DNA from 3 places in the Mesorhizobium sp. P3_A10 genome. Region 1 is predicted to be linked to each of the others. Evidence: predicted binding sites of a transcription regulator. Region 1 holds the regulator's gene; each other region holds the start of a gene.

Region 1 (5,811 bases):
GTCCTTGGTGATGGCGACCGGGGTCAGGAACAGCGACTTGACGGTGTTGCCGCCAGGCGTCGTGAAGTCCTTGGCGCCGGCAATGTCGCCGGTCTTCTTGCCGTCGGCCAGCTGCGAGGCGATCTCGGCGGCGTTCTTGCCGAGTTCGCGCGCGTCCTTCCACACCGACACGGTCTGCGTGCCAAGTGCGATGCGGTTCAGCGCGGCGTGGTCGCCGTCCTGGCCCGACACCGGTACGGTTCCGGCCAGGCCCTGCGCCGTCAGCGCGGCGACGACGCCGCCGGCGGTGCCGTCATTGGCTGCAACCACCGCATCGACCTTGTTGTCGTTGGCGGTCAGGAACTGTTCCATGTTCTTCTGGGCGTTGGCGGGCAGCCAGCCGTCCGTGTAGGCCTCACCGACATTCTTGATCTTGCCGCCGTCGATGGCTTCCTTGAGCACTTCCATGGAGCCGGCGAACAGGAAATCGGCGTTCGGATCGGCACCCGAGCCCTTGATGAAGACGTAGTTGCCTTCCGGCTTGGCCTTGAACACTTCGCGGGCCTGCATGCGGCCGACTTCCTTGTTGTCGAAGGTCAGGTAGAAGACATCCTTGTTCTCGATCAGACGGTCATAGCCGACGACCGGAATGCCTTCGTCCAGCGCCTTCTGCACCGCCGGGCCGATTGCCGATGCATCCTGCGCAAGGATGATCAGCGCGTTGGCGCCCTGCGAAATCAGGCTCTCGACATCGGTCAGCTGCTTGCCGGGATTGGACTGCGCATCGGCGGAGATGTACTTGTCGCCGGCGGCCTCGATCGCCGTCTTCATCGCCGCTTCGTCGGTCTTCCAACGCTCTTCCTGGAAATTCGACCACGAGACGCCAATGACCTTGTCCTTCGCCTGTGCGACCGACGCCAACGTCAACGACATGGCGACACCCGCCAGCATGGCGACTGCAAATTTCTTCATGATATCCTCCCTAAATCGCGCGCAGCGCGACAAACTGGCCCGAAGGCCGGCACAAAGGCTCTATTTTTTCGAGCCTCGAAAAAATACTGATCCAACGCCGGAGCGCTGTCAACATCGATTCTGATTGATTTTGATGTGTCGCTGACTTTTTTTCGAGGCTCGCAATAAATAATGACAGTGCTGCCGGCTTCTGCCAATATTTGGCTGGTGTCACCGACTGCCTTCAATATCATGAGAGGCCGCGACGACGACCGGGAGGAAAGCAGAAAGATGTCGGTTGGTATCCGCCACGACGATTTGCGCCGCCGCAACCGGGCGATGGTGCTCTCGGCCGTGCGCCGCGCCGGCCAGCCCTCTCGGACCGAGATCGCGGCGACCACCGGCCTCAGCCATTCGACCATATCGGCGATCTCCTCGGCCCTGATCACGGAAGGCATCCTCGCCGAGAGCAAGGCCAGCGAACCGGTCTCGCTGAAACGTGGACGGCCGCAAGTCGGTCTCGGGCTCAATCCGGAAGCCGCCGCGGTGATGACCGTGGTGCTGTCGCTGAATTTCCTCTCCGTCGCCGTCATCGACTATGCCGGCCAGGTGGTTGCCGAGGAACAGCGCCGGCTGGACACGCTGACCACGCCGCGCGACGAGCTGATCGGCGAATGCACGGCAATCGTGCGGCGCCGGCTCGAGGATCCCGACCTCGACACCCACAGCGTCGCCCGCATCGCCATGGGCATCCAGGGCATCACCGATTCGCACGCCCGCGCCATGCTTTGGTCGCCGATCACGCCGCAGACCGACATCGCCTTCGCCGACATACTAGAAGGCGAATTCGGCATTCCCGCCACCATGGAAAACGACTGCAACATGATGGCGGTGGCACTGCAGTGGCGCGATCCGGTCCGCTACCGCGACGATTTCATCGCCATCTTGCTGTCGCACGGCATAGGCATGGGCCTGGTGCTGAAGGGCGAGCTGTTCACCGGCACCCATTCCTCGGGCGGCGAATTCGGCCACATGATCCATCGGCCGGGCGGCGCGCTCTGCCGCTGCGGGCGGCGTGGCTGCGTCGAGGCCTATGCCGGCAACTACGCCATCTGGCGCAACGCCAGGCAACTGGGCGAAGACGCCGAGCCGGTCGCTGATGTCAGCGACGCCGACATGCGGGCGCTCGCCACCGCGGCACGCGAGAAGGACGGGCCGGAGCGCGAGGCCTACCGCAAGGCCGGCGAAGCACTCGGTTTCGGCCTCGGCAGCCTGTTTGCACTGATCGATCCCGCACCCGTCGCCATGGTCGGCGTCAGCGCCGCCGCCTTCGACCTTATCGAACCGGCGCTGCGCGAGGCCATCGCCCAGACCGCCGGCGGCCAGCATTCGAAATCGATCTCCTTCGACACCGAGCCGAACGAATTGCCGCTGATCCGCGAAGGCTGCGCGATGCGGGCACTGAGCTTCGTCGACCAGGAGATTTTCGCGCCGGGCGGGCAGGCAAAGGCGGGCGCCATCGGGAAAGACGTGGCCTAAAATCGAAATGTCGGATCGCGACGTGGGATGGGTTGAGATTCAGGTCAGCCCGGGAACCACTCCACGGTGGCCCGAGCGAGCGCTCCTTAGCAAACTATTATCCGCATACCAGAGCTTCGTACAAACCGATAGACGAAGAGCAATGCAATGCTAGATTGCAGGCCACCATAGCCATATAAAAGAACGTGGTAGAATGTTCAATCACACGACAGCGGTATATCGGACTGGTCTACAGCAACCAGGCTTCCTCAAAAGCTAGATCAGATATCGTCCGGCACTTTTCTTGATCTCCGTGTTGCTATTGCTTGGCGGCACCGCCGCCGCCCAACACCCTGGTCCAGGCTGCCCGGTTGGCCAATTGATAGATGCCAGAGAAGCATGGGGGAAATTCACCTCCAATGATGAGGCGACGGGATTTGCCAGACGTAAGTTCCTAGCCCTTGGCGCGGAAGAGTTCACAAAATGGCTATCGTGCCAGAGCTTTGAAGTGAGCGTTAGTCCCGGCCGAGGAACGACGACGAATATTCAAGCAAGCTTTATGCCACTAAGAAAAGACGAAGGTCTTTGGGTGCCTAGTGGAGCTTACTACTGGCTATTCCCACCAGGCCGTCACTCCATAGAAGCGCATATCGAAAAGGGACGATTGATAGACATTATTGCTATCGCAGAGAGCGAATAGGGAGAAAAAACGATCCGGCGATCCGCAAGTTGTACCTCTCAGTCACTCAGATATCGGTCGCATTTTTTTCAACATCAAGCCGGACGAATGCGCTGACCACTTCAACGACACTGGATATGCTTCCGTCGAAACTGAAGGCTTTAGTCTTCGCGGATCGCGTATCCGGCACCGCGAATGGTGCGGATGACGTCAGGCATGCGGCCATTGTTGACCGCCTTGCGTAAGCGCCCGACATGCACATCCACCGTGCGCTCGTCGATGTAGATCGTCTCGCCCCAGACATTGTCGAGCAGTTGGCTGCGCGAGAACACCCGGCCGGGGTGCCGCATCATGAATTCGAGCAGCCGGAATTCGGTCGGCCCGAGCCGGATTTCGCTCTTCTTGCGATAGACCCGGTGCGATTCGCGATCGAGCACGATGTCGCCGACCTTGAGCACGCTGGACAGCACTTCCGGTTTGGCGCGGCGCAGCAGCGCCTTCACCCTCGCCATGAACTCCGGCGTCGAAAACGGCTTGACCAGATAATCGTCGGCGCCGGTCGACAGGCCGCGCACGCGGTCGCTCTCCTCGCCGCGCGCGGTCAGCATGATGATCGGCAGCCGCTCTGTTTCGGGCCGCATCCTGAGGCGCCGGCAAAGTTCGATGCCGGAAACCGCCGGCACCATCCAGTCCAGCACCAGAAGGTCGGGCACGTTTTCCTGCAAACGGATCTCGGCCTCGTCGCCGCGCGTCACCACCTCGACCTGGTAACCTTCGGATTCGAGATTGTAGCGGAGAAGCACGCCCAGCGGCTCCTCGTCCTCCACCACCATGATGCGTGGCGCGATCATCGACTGGTCACCTTTGTCGTCATGCCGCCGGCGCGGACATCGCCGTCTCGTCCTGCTTCGGCCGATTGGCGGGCAGTTGCGAGCCGGTCAAAACATAGTACGCATTTTCGGCGATGTTGGTCACGTGGTCGCCGATGCGTTCGAGGTTCTTGGCGCAGAACAACAGATGCGTGCACGCGGTGATGTTGCGCGGGTCTTCCATCATGTAGGTCAACAGCTCGCGAAACACCGAGGTGTATTTGACGTCGATGCGCTCGTCGTCGTTTCTGAGCTTGGCGAGTGCTGCCGCATCGGCGGCGGCATATTCCTCGACCACCCCTTGCACCTGGATGAGCACCAGCTGAGCCATCGCATCGATGGAATGCGACAGGTCACGCGGCGTGACGCTGAGGCCGACGGTGCCGACGCGCTTGGCGATGTTCTTGGCGAGGTCGCCGATGCGCTCAAGGTCGCCGGCCATGCGGATCGAGCCGACCACTGCGCGCAGATCGTTGGCCATCGGCTGGCGCTTGGCGATCAGCGTGATGGCGCGGTCGTCCAGCTCGCGCTGGCGCGCATCCATGATGGCGTCGTCGGAGACGACGCGCTGCGCCAATGCGTTGTCCGAAGTGAGCAGCGCCTTGGTCGAGCCGCTGACCATCGAGCCGGCGAGGTCGCCCATGTCGCGGATCAGCTTGCTGATCTGCCCCAGCTCTTCATCGAAAGATGCGACGGTATGTTCACCCATGATCCTAGTCCTCGTGCCTGAAACTTCGCTGCCGGAACCGCTCAGCCGAACCGGCCGGTGATGTAGTCCTGGGTGCGCTTGTCGTCGGGGTTTGTGAACATCTTATCGGTGGCGCCCTCCTCGACGAGGTAGCCGAGATGGAACATCGCCGTGCGCTGCGACACGCGCGCCGCCTGCTGCATAGAGTGGGTGACGATGACGATCGTGTAGTTCTGGCGCAGTTCGTCGATCAGCTCCTCGACACGAGCGGTGGCGATCGGATCGAGAGCCGAACAGGGCTCGTCCATCAGGATCACCTCGGGCGACACGGCGATAGCGCGGGCGATGCACAGACGCTGCTGCTGGCCGCCGGAAAGGCCAGTGCCGGGTTCCTGCAAGCGGTCCTTGACCTCGTTCCAGATCGCCGCCTTCTTCAGGCTCGACTCGACGATCTGATCCATGTCGGCCTTGCGCTTGGCCAGTCCGTGGATGCGCGGGCCGTAGGCGACGTTCTCGTAGATCGACTTCGGAAACGGATTGGGCTTCTGGAACACCATGCCAACGCGGGCTCTCAGTTCGACGACGTCGATGCTCTTGTCGTAGATGTCCTCTTCGTCCAGCGTGATCTTGCCGGTCACCCGTGCCGAATCGATGGTGTCGTTCATGCGGTTGAGGCAGCGCAGGAATGTGGACTTGCCGCAGCCCGAAGGGCCGATCAGCGCCGTCACCTGGTTGAGGCGCACGTCGAGATTGACGTCGAACAACGCCTGCTTCTCGCCGTAGAACGCGCCGACCTTGTCGCCGCGCATTTTGATCACTTCGTTCGACTTGGCGTTCATTTTATCGCCCACAGCGTTTTCAAGGGACTGTTCGGTCATGATGTTCATACCAAAATGCCTTTTTTCTACCAGCGCCGCTCGAACCGACGCCGAAGCACGATCGCGGTGATGTTCATGGCCATGAGGAAGACCAGCAGGATGATGATGGCGCCGGACATGCGCTCGACGAAGGCGCGTTCGGCCTCGTTCGCCCACAGGTAGATCTGCACCGGCAGCGCCGTCGACGGATCGAACGGTGTCTTCGGATAGTCGGCGACGAAGGCGACCATGCCGATCAAGAGCAGCGGC
Region 2 (5,811 bases), on a different contig from region 1:
CGTTCTTGACGGCAAGATATTCCGTCAGAAAGTTTGTCGAGGAGCCCAGGCCGGTCACACCCAGGCTCATGCCCTTGAAGTCGGCAGGCGACTTGATCTCGGGATGCTTGGTCGAAACAAGCTCGACTTCGCCGGGCGCCTGGCTGAACTGGACGACGGATTCGACGAATTTGCCTTTCGCCTGCAGGTCGATGCTGTGATCATAGAATCCGACCACCCCTTGCACGGCCCCGGCCAGCATCTCATTCTCCGCATCGACACCGGCCGGCTCATTGAGGAGCTCGACATCGAGACCCTCGTCTTTGAAGTAGCCGAGGGCTTCCGCCAGCTTGGCGGGCAGATAGATCTGCTTTTCGTAGCCGCCGACCATGATCGAGATCTTGTCGTCGGCGCGAGCTGACGGCGCTGACAGGGCCATGGTGACAACGAGTGCGATTGTAGCGGCTGAACCAAGCAGTGTTCGCGTAAGCGACATGGCCTCTTCCCTTCGTTCGTTTCCCTCGTCCTCTCTTCTCTCGCTGCTTTGCAGTGATGCGGGGACGCCTGCCAATGTCTATGGCAGCAACCTTTCATCAACCTTTCAAGCGGCGTCGGCGCGGTCAGGTGGACGATACGATCGATATCCGACGGCCGGCGCGTGCTATGAGGGCATTCGATTGGTCACGGGTTGGTTCATGAAAAAGTTTGGGCGCTTTCTCGGTATCCTTGTGTTGGCGGCAATGCTTGCCACAGCGCTGGGTGCACTGGTGCCGCGCCCGCTGTGGCGGGCGGCCAATGCCAGCACCGCCGCTCCGCGGCATATCCTCGTGCTGAAAAATCCGATCCACACCGATATCGCCATTCCGGTCGACGACGCCGTGCGTCAGCGCTTCCATTTTCTGGTCGATGCCGGCATTCCCGCCGATAGTCCCGAGGTTCGCTACATCGTCTTCGGCTGGGGCGGTCGCGCTTTCTATCTGGAGACACCGACCTGGTCGCAGCTGAGGGCGGTGCCTGTGCTGAAGGCGCTGACCCTCGACGCATCGGTGATGCATGTCGATGTCGCCGGCGACATCAACGAACCGCGCCCCGATGTGACTGGCTTCGACATCGGCGAGGAGCGGTTTGCCGCGCTGCTCGATTTCATCGATGCGAGCTTCCAGCAAGGACCGAATGGCCCGATCCTTGTCCCGGACGCGGCCTATTCCAGGTATGACGGCTTTTATCAAGCCAACGGCCATTTCAATGCGCTGGTCGGCTGCAACACCTGGACAGCGGCGGCCTTGCGCACGGCCGGCCTGCGCACCGGCTGGTGGAACCCGTTGCCGGTCTCCCTCGGCCTGTCGATGCGGCTTTACAATTAGCTATCGACGTCCGCCGGTTTCGGGCGCACGCCAGCCGTAGAGCCAGTCAAGATCGGCGGCGAGCTTTTCGGACGAACGCACCGCCAGGAACAGGTTGCGGGCCATCGCCACCGGCCCCGCAGCGTGCCACGCGAGCCGGTTGACGGCGCCACGGCGGGCAGCCTTTGCCACACGCGGACGCCGTTCCTGTTCCCACGCGGCAAGCGCAGCCCTGAGATCGGCAGGCGAAGCGGCCACAAAGCCGGCAAGCGTTGCGGCATCCTCGATCGCCATTGCCGCTCCCTGTGCGGCAAACGGTGTCATCGCATGCGCCGCATCGCCGATCAGTGCGATGCCGTCAGGCGTCGTCCAAGGTTGCTTCTGGTCCACCGTATGGATCGGCCATGCCGTCCACGGCCCGGCATCCTCGACCAGCCGGGCCAGTGCCGCCGCCGTGCCGCGCATGGCGCCAGTGAGAATCTTGGCATCGGCGTTGCCGGACCAGGTCTCGGCGATGCTTTCGCCCTTGGTGAAGGCTGCGAGGTTGAAGGCGGTGCCTTTGCTGACCGGATAGGCGACGAGGTGAAAGCCGGGATGCAGGAAGGTGGTGACGCAGTCGGTTGCACCGACCGCCGCGAAGGCTTTTCCGGCAGCACTGTCGGCACCAACCGTGGCGCGCCAGGCGAGTTCGCCCGAAAATCGACTTCTGGACGAAAATCCGCCAAGGGCGCGGGTCGCCGACCAGACACCATCGGCGCCGATCAGCAGGGCCCCCTCGGCCACGACGGTCCTCTCGGCAATGTCGGCCGTTGCGGTGGGGCCATGCGGCCCTGTGGCGACGCTGCTGACGCGCGCGCCGGTGACAAGCTCGATAGCAGGCAATTCCGCCAGGCGCGCCGTCAGCGCGCCTTGCAGATCGGCGCGGTGAGCAACGAGATAGGGGGCCTGCCAGCGTTTTTCGGCCATGTCGCCAAGCGGTACGCGCGCCAGCTCGCGCAAAGTTCTTGCATCCTTGAGCACGACCGCTTCAGGCCGCACCGCTGCCTGCTGCAGCCGGTCGAGCACGCCGAGCTTGCCAAGGATGCGCGTGGCGTTGGGGGAAAGCTGGATGCCGGCGCCGGCGGCTTCGAGGCGCGGCGCTTGTTCGAACAGCTTTATCGGATAGCCGCGTTCGGCGAACGCTAGGGCAGCGGTCAGCCCGGCAACACCCGCCCCGGCGACAACGATCTGCCGGGACTGCGTGTCGCTCATGGGGATTGCCGCGAAAGAATCAGGCGGCCTGGTCGATGTACAGGCACCCGGCCGGCGCCGTTTCCGTCGCCTTCAGCTTGGGCGAATGGCGATAGAGCGTCGAGCAATAGGGGCAGACTTTTTCATTGTCGTCGCCCATATCGAGAAACACATGCGGATGGTCGAAAGGCGGATTGGCGCCGGTGCACATGAATTCCTTGACGCCGATGTCGATCGCCGCGTGGCCCGCATCGTTCTGGAAATGGGGAATGGAACCGCCTGCCATCGTCGTCTCCTTGCTCTCTCAGGAATTGCATCTGGATCATATCAAGTCTCTTTGCAAGATCGATGAAATGAAACTGTCGCAAAAGCGTGTCAGAGGATAAGTTAAGCCGGTTAACCGGCGAGCGGTGCGGGAAGAGCAGGAATCATGAACGAACTGAAGCCGGTGCAGAGCGAATTCACCACCGTGGAAAAGGCGAGGTCCGAGGGCGGCAACCCCGACCGCTTCGTCAACCGCGAGTTTTCCTGGCTGCAATTCAACCGGCGCGTGCTCGAGGAATCGCTCAACGACAACCACCCGCTGCTCGAGCGTGTCCGCTTCCTCTCGATCTCGGCCGGAAATCTCGACGAGTTCTTCATGGTCCGGGTCGCCGGTCTCGCTGGCCAGGTACGCGAGGGCATCACGCTGAAGAGCCCGGACGGCCGCACGCCGGAGCAGCAGCTCGAACAATTGCTGCGCGAGGTCGAGCGGCTGCAGGAGGACCAGCAGAAGAGCCTTTCGGCGCTGATGCTGCTGCTCAACAAGGAGGGCATCGAGAGCATCGCCCGTGACGTCCTGACCAAGGACGAGAAGGTCTGGCTGGAAGACCATTTCCAGGAACAGGTGTTTCCGGTGCTGACCCCGCTGTCGATTGATCCGGCGCATCCGTTCCCGTTCATTCCCAATCTCGGTTTCTCGATGGCGCTGCAACTGCGCCATCGCAAGAACGGCGAGGAGATGAGTGCGCTGTTGCGCCTGCCGGTGGCGCTGAAGCGCTTCATCCGCTTGCCGGACCGCAAGCATCATGTCCGCTTCATTCCGCTGGAAGAGGCGGTCGGCCTCTATATCGGCAAGCTGTTCCCCGGCTACGAGGTCAAGGGCTCCGGCACGTTCCGCATCATCCGCGACAGTGATATCGAGGTCGAGGAGGAATCCGAGGATCTGGTGCGGCTATTCGAGACGGCGCTGAAACGCCGCCGCCGCGGTTCGGTCATTCGCATCGAGTTCGACAGGCTGATGCCGGATGAATTGCGCGACTTCGTCGCCGGCGAGCTTGGCGTGTCGTCGAGCCGCATCAGCGTGCTTACCGGTCCGCTGGCGCTCAGCCAGATCTCCGAAATCGTTGCCGTTGCCCGCGACGACCTCAAATTCACGCCTTACAATCCGCGCTTTCCCGAGCGCATCCGCGAACATGGCGGCGATTGTTTCGCCGCCATCCGCGAGAAGGACATCGTCGTTCACCACCCTTACGAATCCTTCGACGTGGTGGTGCAGTTCCTCCGTCAGGCGATGGCCGACCCGGAAGTGGTGGCGATCAAGCAGACGCTCTACCGCACTTCCAACGACAGCCCGATCGTGCGCGCGCTGGTCGACGCCGCCGAGGCCGGCAAGTCGGTGACGGCGCTGGTCGAGCTCAAGGCGCGCTTCGACGAGGAAGCCAACATCCGCTGGGCGCGAGATCTCGAGCGCGCCGGCGTCCAGGTCGTCTTTGGCTTCCTCGAACTAAAGACCCACGCCAAAATGTCGCTGGTGGTGCGGCGCGAGGACGGCAAGCTGCGCAACTACGTGCATCTCGGCACCGGCAACTACCATCCCGTCACCGCGCGCATCTACACCGACCTGTCCTTCTTCACCACCGATCCGACGATCGCGCGCGATGTCGCCCAGCTGTTCAACTTCATCACCGGCTATGCCGAGCCGACCGATGAAATGCGCCTGGCCATTTCGCCTTTCACGCTGAGAAGCCGTATCTTGAAGCACATCGCCGACGAGGCTGCCCATGCGCTCGAGGGCAGGCCAGCGCGCATCTGGATGAAGATGAACGCTCTCGTCGATCCTATCATCATCGACGCGCTCTATGACGCCAGCCGTGCCGGCGTCGAGATCGACCTCGTCGTGCGCGGCATCTGCTGCCTGAGACCGCAAGTGCCGGGCCTGTCGGAAAACATCAGGGTCAAGTCGATCGTCGGACGTTTCCTCGAACACAGCCGCATCTTTTGCTTCGGCAACGGTCACGGCCTGCCGTCCGACGAGGCGATCGTCTACATCGCCTCGGCCGACCTGATGCCGCGCAATCTCGACCGCCGCGTCGAGACTATGGTGCCGATCACCAATCCAACTGTGCATGAACAGATCCTTGGCCAGATCATGCTGGGCAACATCATGGACAACCAGCAAAGTTTCGACGTATTGGCTGACGGAACCTCCCGGCGTGTGATGCTGGAGGAGGGTGAGGAACCGTTCAACGCGCAGGAATATTTCATGACCAATCCGAGCCTGTCCGGACGGGGCGATGCGCTGAAGTCGCATGCGCCCAAGCGCATCGCGCAGTTCAAGCGCCGCAAGAAAAACGCCGCAGCGTCCGGCTGATGATTGCAACGTCCCAGGGCCGGCTTCAGGGCCGCCGACCGCTGTCCATCATCGACATCGGATCGAACTCGATCCGCCTAGTCATCTATGAGGGACTGGCGCGGTCGCCGACCACGCTGTTCAACGAGAAGATGCTGGCCGGCCTCGGCCGCGGCATCGTTTCGACCGGAAAGCTCGATCCCGAGGCGGTAACGCGCTCGATGGAGGAATTCCGGCGTTTCCGCGCCCTTTCGGACCAGGCCGGCGCCGAGCACATGTATGTGCTGGCAACCGCCGCCGCGCGCGAGGCGGTCAACGGGCCCGACTTTATCCACCGTGCCGAGGATGTGCTCAAGACCGAGATCCGGGTGCTGAGCGGCCGCCAGGAAGCGCACTATTCGGCGCTCGGCGTTATCTCAGGTTTCCATCCGGCCAACGGCATTGCCGGCGATCTCGGCGGTGGCAGCCTTGAACTGATCGACGTCAACGGCGAGGCGATCGGCGACGGCATCACGTTGCCGCTCGGCGGCCTGCGCCTGCAGGACATGGCCAAGAACTCGCTCGCCCAGGCGGCAAAGATCGCGCGCGAGGAACTGGCGCGGGCAAAGCTGTTGAAGGGCGGGCAGGGCAGAGCCTTCTATTCGGTCG
Region 3 (5,811 bases), on a different contig from region 1:
GGCGAAGCGCTGCTTGTCAGCCACCTTTGCCGGCCAGGCCCAACCGCTTGGCACAGCCCGGCTCGCTGCTTGCCTCTTGAAGTTCCCGTTAATGACGTGGAAGATTGTCGCGGGAATTCACTGGGAAGCGCTGAAGCTCTGGTTAAAGGGCGCGCGTTTTCGTTCGAGCCCGCCCGCTCCCGAACCGGCCAGCACCCGGGATCAGGCAGCGGCGGCCGAACCTGGCGAATGAACTGCGAGAGGGTGTGGGAGCCGGAGGATTTTTGTGCCGGTCCCGCAGAAGTGCAGGGACGTGAAATGGCATACAAGGAACACAAGGGCGCAGCATCGGCCGGCATGGTGTTGAGCGATGCGGTCAAGCTCGACGAATTCAATTTCGCCGAGATCGTCAAAGGCCTGCCGGCCAAGGCGCGCATGGTGCTGTCGGCGGCGATGAACCTGCCACGCGGTTCGCTGAAGGTGAGAATGCCTGACGGTCGCGCCGTTCTCGTCGGCGGCAAGGGTCCCGGTCCCGACGCCGAACTGGTGCTCAAGAACTGGCGCTTGCCCGGCCGGGCCTTCACCGGCGGCACCATCGGCGTTGCCGAATCCTACATGGACGGCGACTGGGAAAGCCCTGACGTCACCAGTTTCCTGGAACTGTTCGTCATCAACTCGGCCATCGGCGAACGTGTCGCCGGCGGCGCCAGCTGGCTCATCAACACCGTCCAGCGCATCCGCCACTGGTTCAATGAAAACACCCGCACCGGCTCGCAACGCAACATCTCGGCGCACTACGATCTTGGCAACGCCTTCTACAAGGAATGGCTCGATCCGAGCATGACCTATTCGTCGGCGCTCTATGCGACCGGCGCCAATGATCTGGAAAGCGCCCAGGCTGCCAAATATCGCGCACTGGCCAAGGACACCGGCATTGGCAAAAAGGACCATGTGCTGGAGATCGGCTGCGGGTGGGGCGGCTTTGCCGAATTTGCCGCGCGCGAAATCGGCTGCCGCGTCACCGGATTGACGATCAGCCGCGAGCAGCACGATTTCGCCAAGGCCCGCATCCAGAAGGCAGGCCTTGCCGACAAGGTCGACATCAAGCTGCAGGACTATCGCGACGAGACCGGCACCTATGACCGCATCGCCTCGATCGAGATGTTCGAGGCGGTCGGCGAAAAATACTGGCCGGTGTTCTTCGCCAAGATGAAGGCCTGTCTGAAGCCCGGCGGCACTGCCGGCCTGCAGATCATCACCATCAACGAAGCTGCCTACGACACCTATCGCGCCCGGCCCGATTTCATCCAGCGCTATGTTTTCCCCGGCGGCATGCTGCCGACGCCGTCGATCCTGAAATCGCTCGGCGCCGACCACGGCCTTGCCCATCTGCGCGAGCGCGTGTTCCCTGACGACTATGCGCGCACACTCGCCGAATGGCGTCAGCGCTTCTGGGCGTCATGGGAAAAGATCGTTCCGCTCGGTTTCGACGACCGCTTCAAGAAACTCTGGGAATTCTACCTGCACTATTGCGAAGCCGGCTTTAGGGCCAGCTACATCGATGTCCGTCAGGTGGTCTACAAGGCGTAGGGGCGGCCTCAACGAAATCCCGGCAGGCGGCCTGCGCCGCCTTGCCCTTCTGCCCATTGCGCGACGTCTCGCGAACCGATTTTCAGAGGATGATGCGGTATTTCGCAAACCCCGCTTCGCCCTCGCCCGCCGGTTCGATCTTCAGCGACGTCACCTCAGCAATGAAATCCTTGGCCTCGGCGCCGGTCTCGAACACGACGCTGGTTCCAGGCAATGGCGCAAACGACCAATTGCCATCCGCCGACGGATTGATCGTGCCCTCGCTGATAATGTAGCGAACGATCACATCGCGGTTGGTGTCGGGCGCCTCATAGATGATCTTCGAGGCATTGATATCAGGGAAATTGCCGCCGCCTCCGGCGCGGTAATTGTTGGTGGCGACGACAAATTTCCCCGCGGGATCAATTGGTTTACCGTCGAACATCAGGTCGACGATGCGGTTTGAGTCGGCATTCGCCAACCCGCCCTTGGCATCGTATTTGGGCGGCTTCGACAGGTCGATCCTGTAGCTGACGCCGTCGATGACGTCGAAATTGTAGGACGGGAAATCGGAGTTGATGAGCGCCTGGTCGGCTTTCCCCGCCTCGATTCTGTTGAAGATGCCAGCCGACATTTCCAGCCATTCCTTGACCTGCGCGCCGGTGATTTCGACGGCACGCACCGTGTTCGGATAGAGATAGAGGTCGGCGACATTTTTGATCGCAATATCGCCGACCGGCACGTCGGTATAATAGTCGGCGCCGTTGCGCCCGCCCGCCTTGAAGGGCGCCGCCGCCGACAGCAGCGGCACGTCCTTCCACTGCGTGTTTTTGAGGATATCCTTGAGATACCAGGTCTGCGCCTGGCTCACGATCTGCACCGACGGATCGTCGGCGACCAGCGCAAAATAGGAATAGAGCGGCGCCGAAGTCTTGCCGACGGGACGGCGCACATAGGCGAGCGTCGCCTCATGGTCTTCCTTCAGCGCCTCGACGATGCGCTGGTCGTCCTCGACCGTCGGCTTGTTCGCCTTGTCGACCCGCTCGTAAATCGGCCGCGCCTCGGAGGTTGCCGAAACGACCTTCCATTTCGACCCGTCGCGCTCCAGCATCAGGTCGATCAGGCCCATATGCGAGCCCCAGAAGCCGCCCATGACGGCAGGCTTGCCTTGCAGCGTGCCCTTTTGCGTGTCGACGGCCTCAAGCGACTGAAAGTCCTTCTTGCCGGGGAAGACCAGATGCTGGTGACCGGTAAAGACCGCGTCGATACCCTCGACGCCGGCGACGAAGAACGAGGCGTTCTCCATCATGTCGCCCTGCTTGATGTCGATGCCGGAATGCGAGAGTGCAATGACGATGTCGGCGCCCGCCTCCTTCATCTCAGGCACCCAGGCCTTGGCCGCCTCGACGATGTCGCGCGTCCTGACGTTGCCTTCGAGATTCTTCAAGTCCCAGACCATGATTTGCGGCGGCACGAAGCCGATGATGCCTATCTTGATCGGCTGCTCGGCGCCCGACCCGTCCTTGATCTTCTTCTCCAGGATGACATACGGCTTGAGGTAAAGCTTGTCGTCGCGCGGGTTGGCGGCAAGCTCGGTGCCTCGGATCAAATTGGCGCAGACGAAGGGGAAATTGGCACCGGCCAGCACTTTGTCCAGGAACGACAGGCCGTAGTTGAACTCATGGTTGCCGAGCGTCGAGCATTCATAGCCGAGCAGGTTCATGCCCTTCATGATCGGATGCAGGTCGCCCTCTTTCATCCCCTTCTCATAGGCGATGTAGTCACCCATCGGGTTGCCTTGCAGAAGGTCGCCATTGTCGATCAGCATGGCGTTGGTGGCTTCCTTGCGCACCGCTGCGATCAGCGACGCCGTCCGCGACAGCCCCATCGTGTCGTTTGGTTTGTCGGCGTAATAATCGTAGGGCAGCACATTCACATGGATGTCGGTGGTTTCCATGATCCTCAGATGCGCCTGGTTGGCTTGCGCGCGAGCGGAGAACGGATGGAGCATGATCAGTGCGCCTGCGGCGGTGGCGCCGGCGAGAAAGCCACGGCGGGAGACGGGGTGGAGCAGTTGGGGCATTGTTTTTTCCTACTTCGACAAAGTGACAAGCCCAGACCCCGAAGCAGAAACTTCGCGCCGAAATCCGGCCATGTCCACCGGGAAGTCAATCGATCAGGAAAAGGTGACGGGCGGATGAAACATCCTCACCGGAACGAAAAGTCAGCCCTTGTCGTCATCGCCTTGGGTGATCAGCCGCGCGCTGCGCTGACCCGTCAGGTAGATCCATAGCCAGCTTAACGAGACCGCAAGCCGGTTGCGAAAGCCGATCAGGAAGTAGATGTGCGCAATTCCCCACAGCCACCAGGCGAGCCACCCGGTGAGCTTGATCCAGCCGAAATCGATGGCGGCGGTGCGCTTGCCGATCGTCGCCAGATCGCCGGCGTGTTTGTAGTGGAAAGGACGCGCGGTCCTGTCACCGTTAAGCCGGGCCTTGACGGTAGCCGCAACATGTCGGCCCTCCTGCTTGGCGGAAGGCGCCACGCCGGGGACCGGCCGTCCGTCGGGCCGCAGCACAAGGGCGGCGTCGCCGATGACAAAAATCTCGGGGCTGCCGGGCACGCTGAGGTCAGGCTCGACGAGCACCCTGCCCGCCCGGTCTGCCTTCGCTCCAAGCCATTCGGCGGCGGGCGAAGCGGCAACGCCGGCTGCCCAGAGGATCGTTCGGGCCGCCAGTTGCTTGTCGCCAAACACAACACCTTCGGCGTCGCAGCGCGTCACGGCCCGGCCGAGCTCGATCGTCACGCCCAGCCGCTCGAGCGCCTTCCCAGCGTAAACGGAGAGTTTTGGCGCGAAATTGGCAAGGATGCGATCCCCGGCCTCGATCAACACCACACGCGTTTGCCGCGTATCGATGTTGCGGAACTCGCCGCGCAGCGTGTCATGCGCCAGTTCGATGATGGTGCCGGCAAGCTCCACACCGGTCGGCCCGCCGCCGACAATCGCAATGGTCAGAAGCGCCTGGCGTTTGGCAGGATCGGTTTCGCGCTCGGCCTGCTCGAACGCCAGCAGAATGCGCCGCCGAATGGTGGTGGCGTCCTCCAGCGTTTTTAGCCCCGGCGCAAAAGGCTCCCATTCGTCGTGGCCGAAATAGGCGTGACGCGCGCCGGTGGCCAGCACCAGCGTGTCATAGCCGACGGCACTGCCATCATCGAACAGCACGCGTTTGCCGGCGCGGTCGACGCCGGTGACATTGGCGAGCAGCGTCGTCACGTCCTTGCGCTTGCGAAGGAGCTGGCGCACCGGCCAGGCAACCTCCGACGTGGCCAGCGCCGTGGTCGCCACCTGGTAGAGCAGCGGCTGGAACAGATGATGGTTGCGCTTGTCGATCATGGTGATGCGCACCGGCGCGCCGGCCAGCGCGCGGGTGAATTCGAGACCGCCGAAACCCGCGCCGACAACGACGATATGATGACTGGCTTCGTTCATCTCATCCACCCTGATCTATCGAGTTGGATGTAGGTATTTTTGTGCACCGCAACAATGTCCCGTCCTGGCAATTGCCCGGGAGTCGCCGCTCGATGTCGTGAATGCACATGTCGCACACCATGGCCGGGTATAGCCTCGACCGAAACAGCATGCCGAGGGTGAAGCATGGCGAACAATCATGACGACGAAGGTCCGGCGCGGTACGCTTCGCCGCCTTGCTTCATGCATGAACTCGATCCGGAGTTTCGTGCGCCCTTGAGTGACTGGACCGACGTAAAACGCTGGCGCAAGGCCGAGCGCGAGCGGCTGATCGCGGCCCGTCTCGCCGTTGCCGCCGACGCGCGGGCAGCGATGTCGCAGCGCATCGCCGAAGGTCTCGACACTGTCATCGGCGAGATCGCCGGCCGCATGGTCAGCCTCTACTGGCCGTTTCGCGGCGAACCGGATTTACGGCCCTGGATGGCGTCCATCAACGAACGTGGCGGCCGCACCGCCCTGCCCGTCGTCATCGAGAAAGGCCAACCGCTGGTCTTTCGCGCCTACGTGCCTGGCGACCGTTTGGAAAAGGGCGTCTGGAACATCCCGATCCCGGCGGAAGGCGACCCGGTGCTGCCCGACATCGTCATCTCGCCGATCGTCGGCATCGATCCCAGCCATTACCGCCTGGGTTACGGCGGCGGCTTCTTCGACCGCACGCTGGCGGCGATGCCGTTCAAGCCGCTGGTCATCGGCGTCGGCTACGAACTGCAGCGCATCGCCACCATTTACCCGCA

Evidence for each region. The regulator PhoB, encoded in region 1, activates phosphate uptake and scavenging genes when phosphate is short. The targets are predictions, from matches to a motif close to TGTCATNNANCTGTCAT.
Region 2: a site for PhoB is predicted at 2,902-2,918, ahead of AC1DXU_RS07365 (RNA degradosome polyphosphate kinase). Genes of this name have one in related genera too.
Region 3: a site for PhoB is predicted at 3,735-3,751, ahead of AC1DXU_RS28980 (bifunctional 2',3'-cyclic-nucleotide 2'-phosphodiesterase/3'-nucleotidase). Genes of this name have one in related genera too.

What each region holds. Positions count from the first base shown of each region.
Region 1 is NZ_JBFUFZ010000007.1:114,827-120,637, reverse strand. It holds gene xylF (D-xylose ABC transporter substrate-binding protein) at 1-951, opposite strand, end outside; gene AC1DXU_RS24345 (ROK family protein) at 1,222-2,469, shown strand; gene AC1DXU_RS24340 (hypothetical protein) at 2,753-3,148, shown strand; gene phoB (phosphate regulon transcriptional regulator PhoB) at 3,289-3,978, opposite strand; gene phoU (phosphate signaling complex protein PhoU) at 3,998-4,705, opposite strand; gene pstB (phosphate ABC transporter ATP-binding protein PstB) at 4,747-5,571, opposite strand; gene pstA (phosphate ABC transporter permease PstA) at 5,589-5,811, opposite strand, start outside.
Region 2 is NZ_JBFUFZ010000002.1:138,159-143,969, reverse strand. It holds gene AC1DXU_RS07385 (ABC transporter substrate-binding protein) at 1-418, opposite strand, end outside; gene AC1DXU_RS07380 (TIGR02117 family protein) at 675-1,343, shown strand; gene AC1DXU_RS07375 (FAD-dependent monooxygenase) at 1,344-2,573, opposite strand; gene AC1DXU_RS07370 (zinc-finger domain-containing protein) at 2,593-2,838, opposite strand; gene AC1DXU_RS07365 (RNA degradosome polyphosphate kinase) at 2,983-5,184, shown strand; gene ppx (exopolyphosphatase) at 5,184-5,811, shown strand, end outside.
Region 3 is NZ_JBFUFZ010000011.1:65,994-71,804, reverse strand. It holds gene AC1DXU_RS28990 (DUF1365 family protein) at 14-232, shown strand; gene AC1DXU_RS28985 (class I SAM-dependent methyltransferase) at 298-1,569, shown strand; gene AC1DXU_RS28980 (bifunctional 2',3'-cyclic-nucleotide 2'-phosphodiesterase/3'-nucleotidase) at 1,652-3,631, opposite strand; gene AC1DXU_RS28975 (NAD(P)/FAD-dependent oxidoreductase) at 3,773-5,038, opposite strand; gene AC1DXU_RS28970 (5-formyltetrahydrofolate cyclo-ligase) at 5,204-5,811, shown strand, end outside.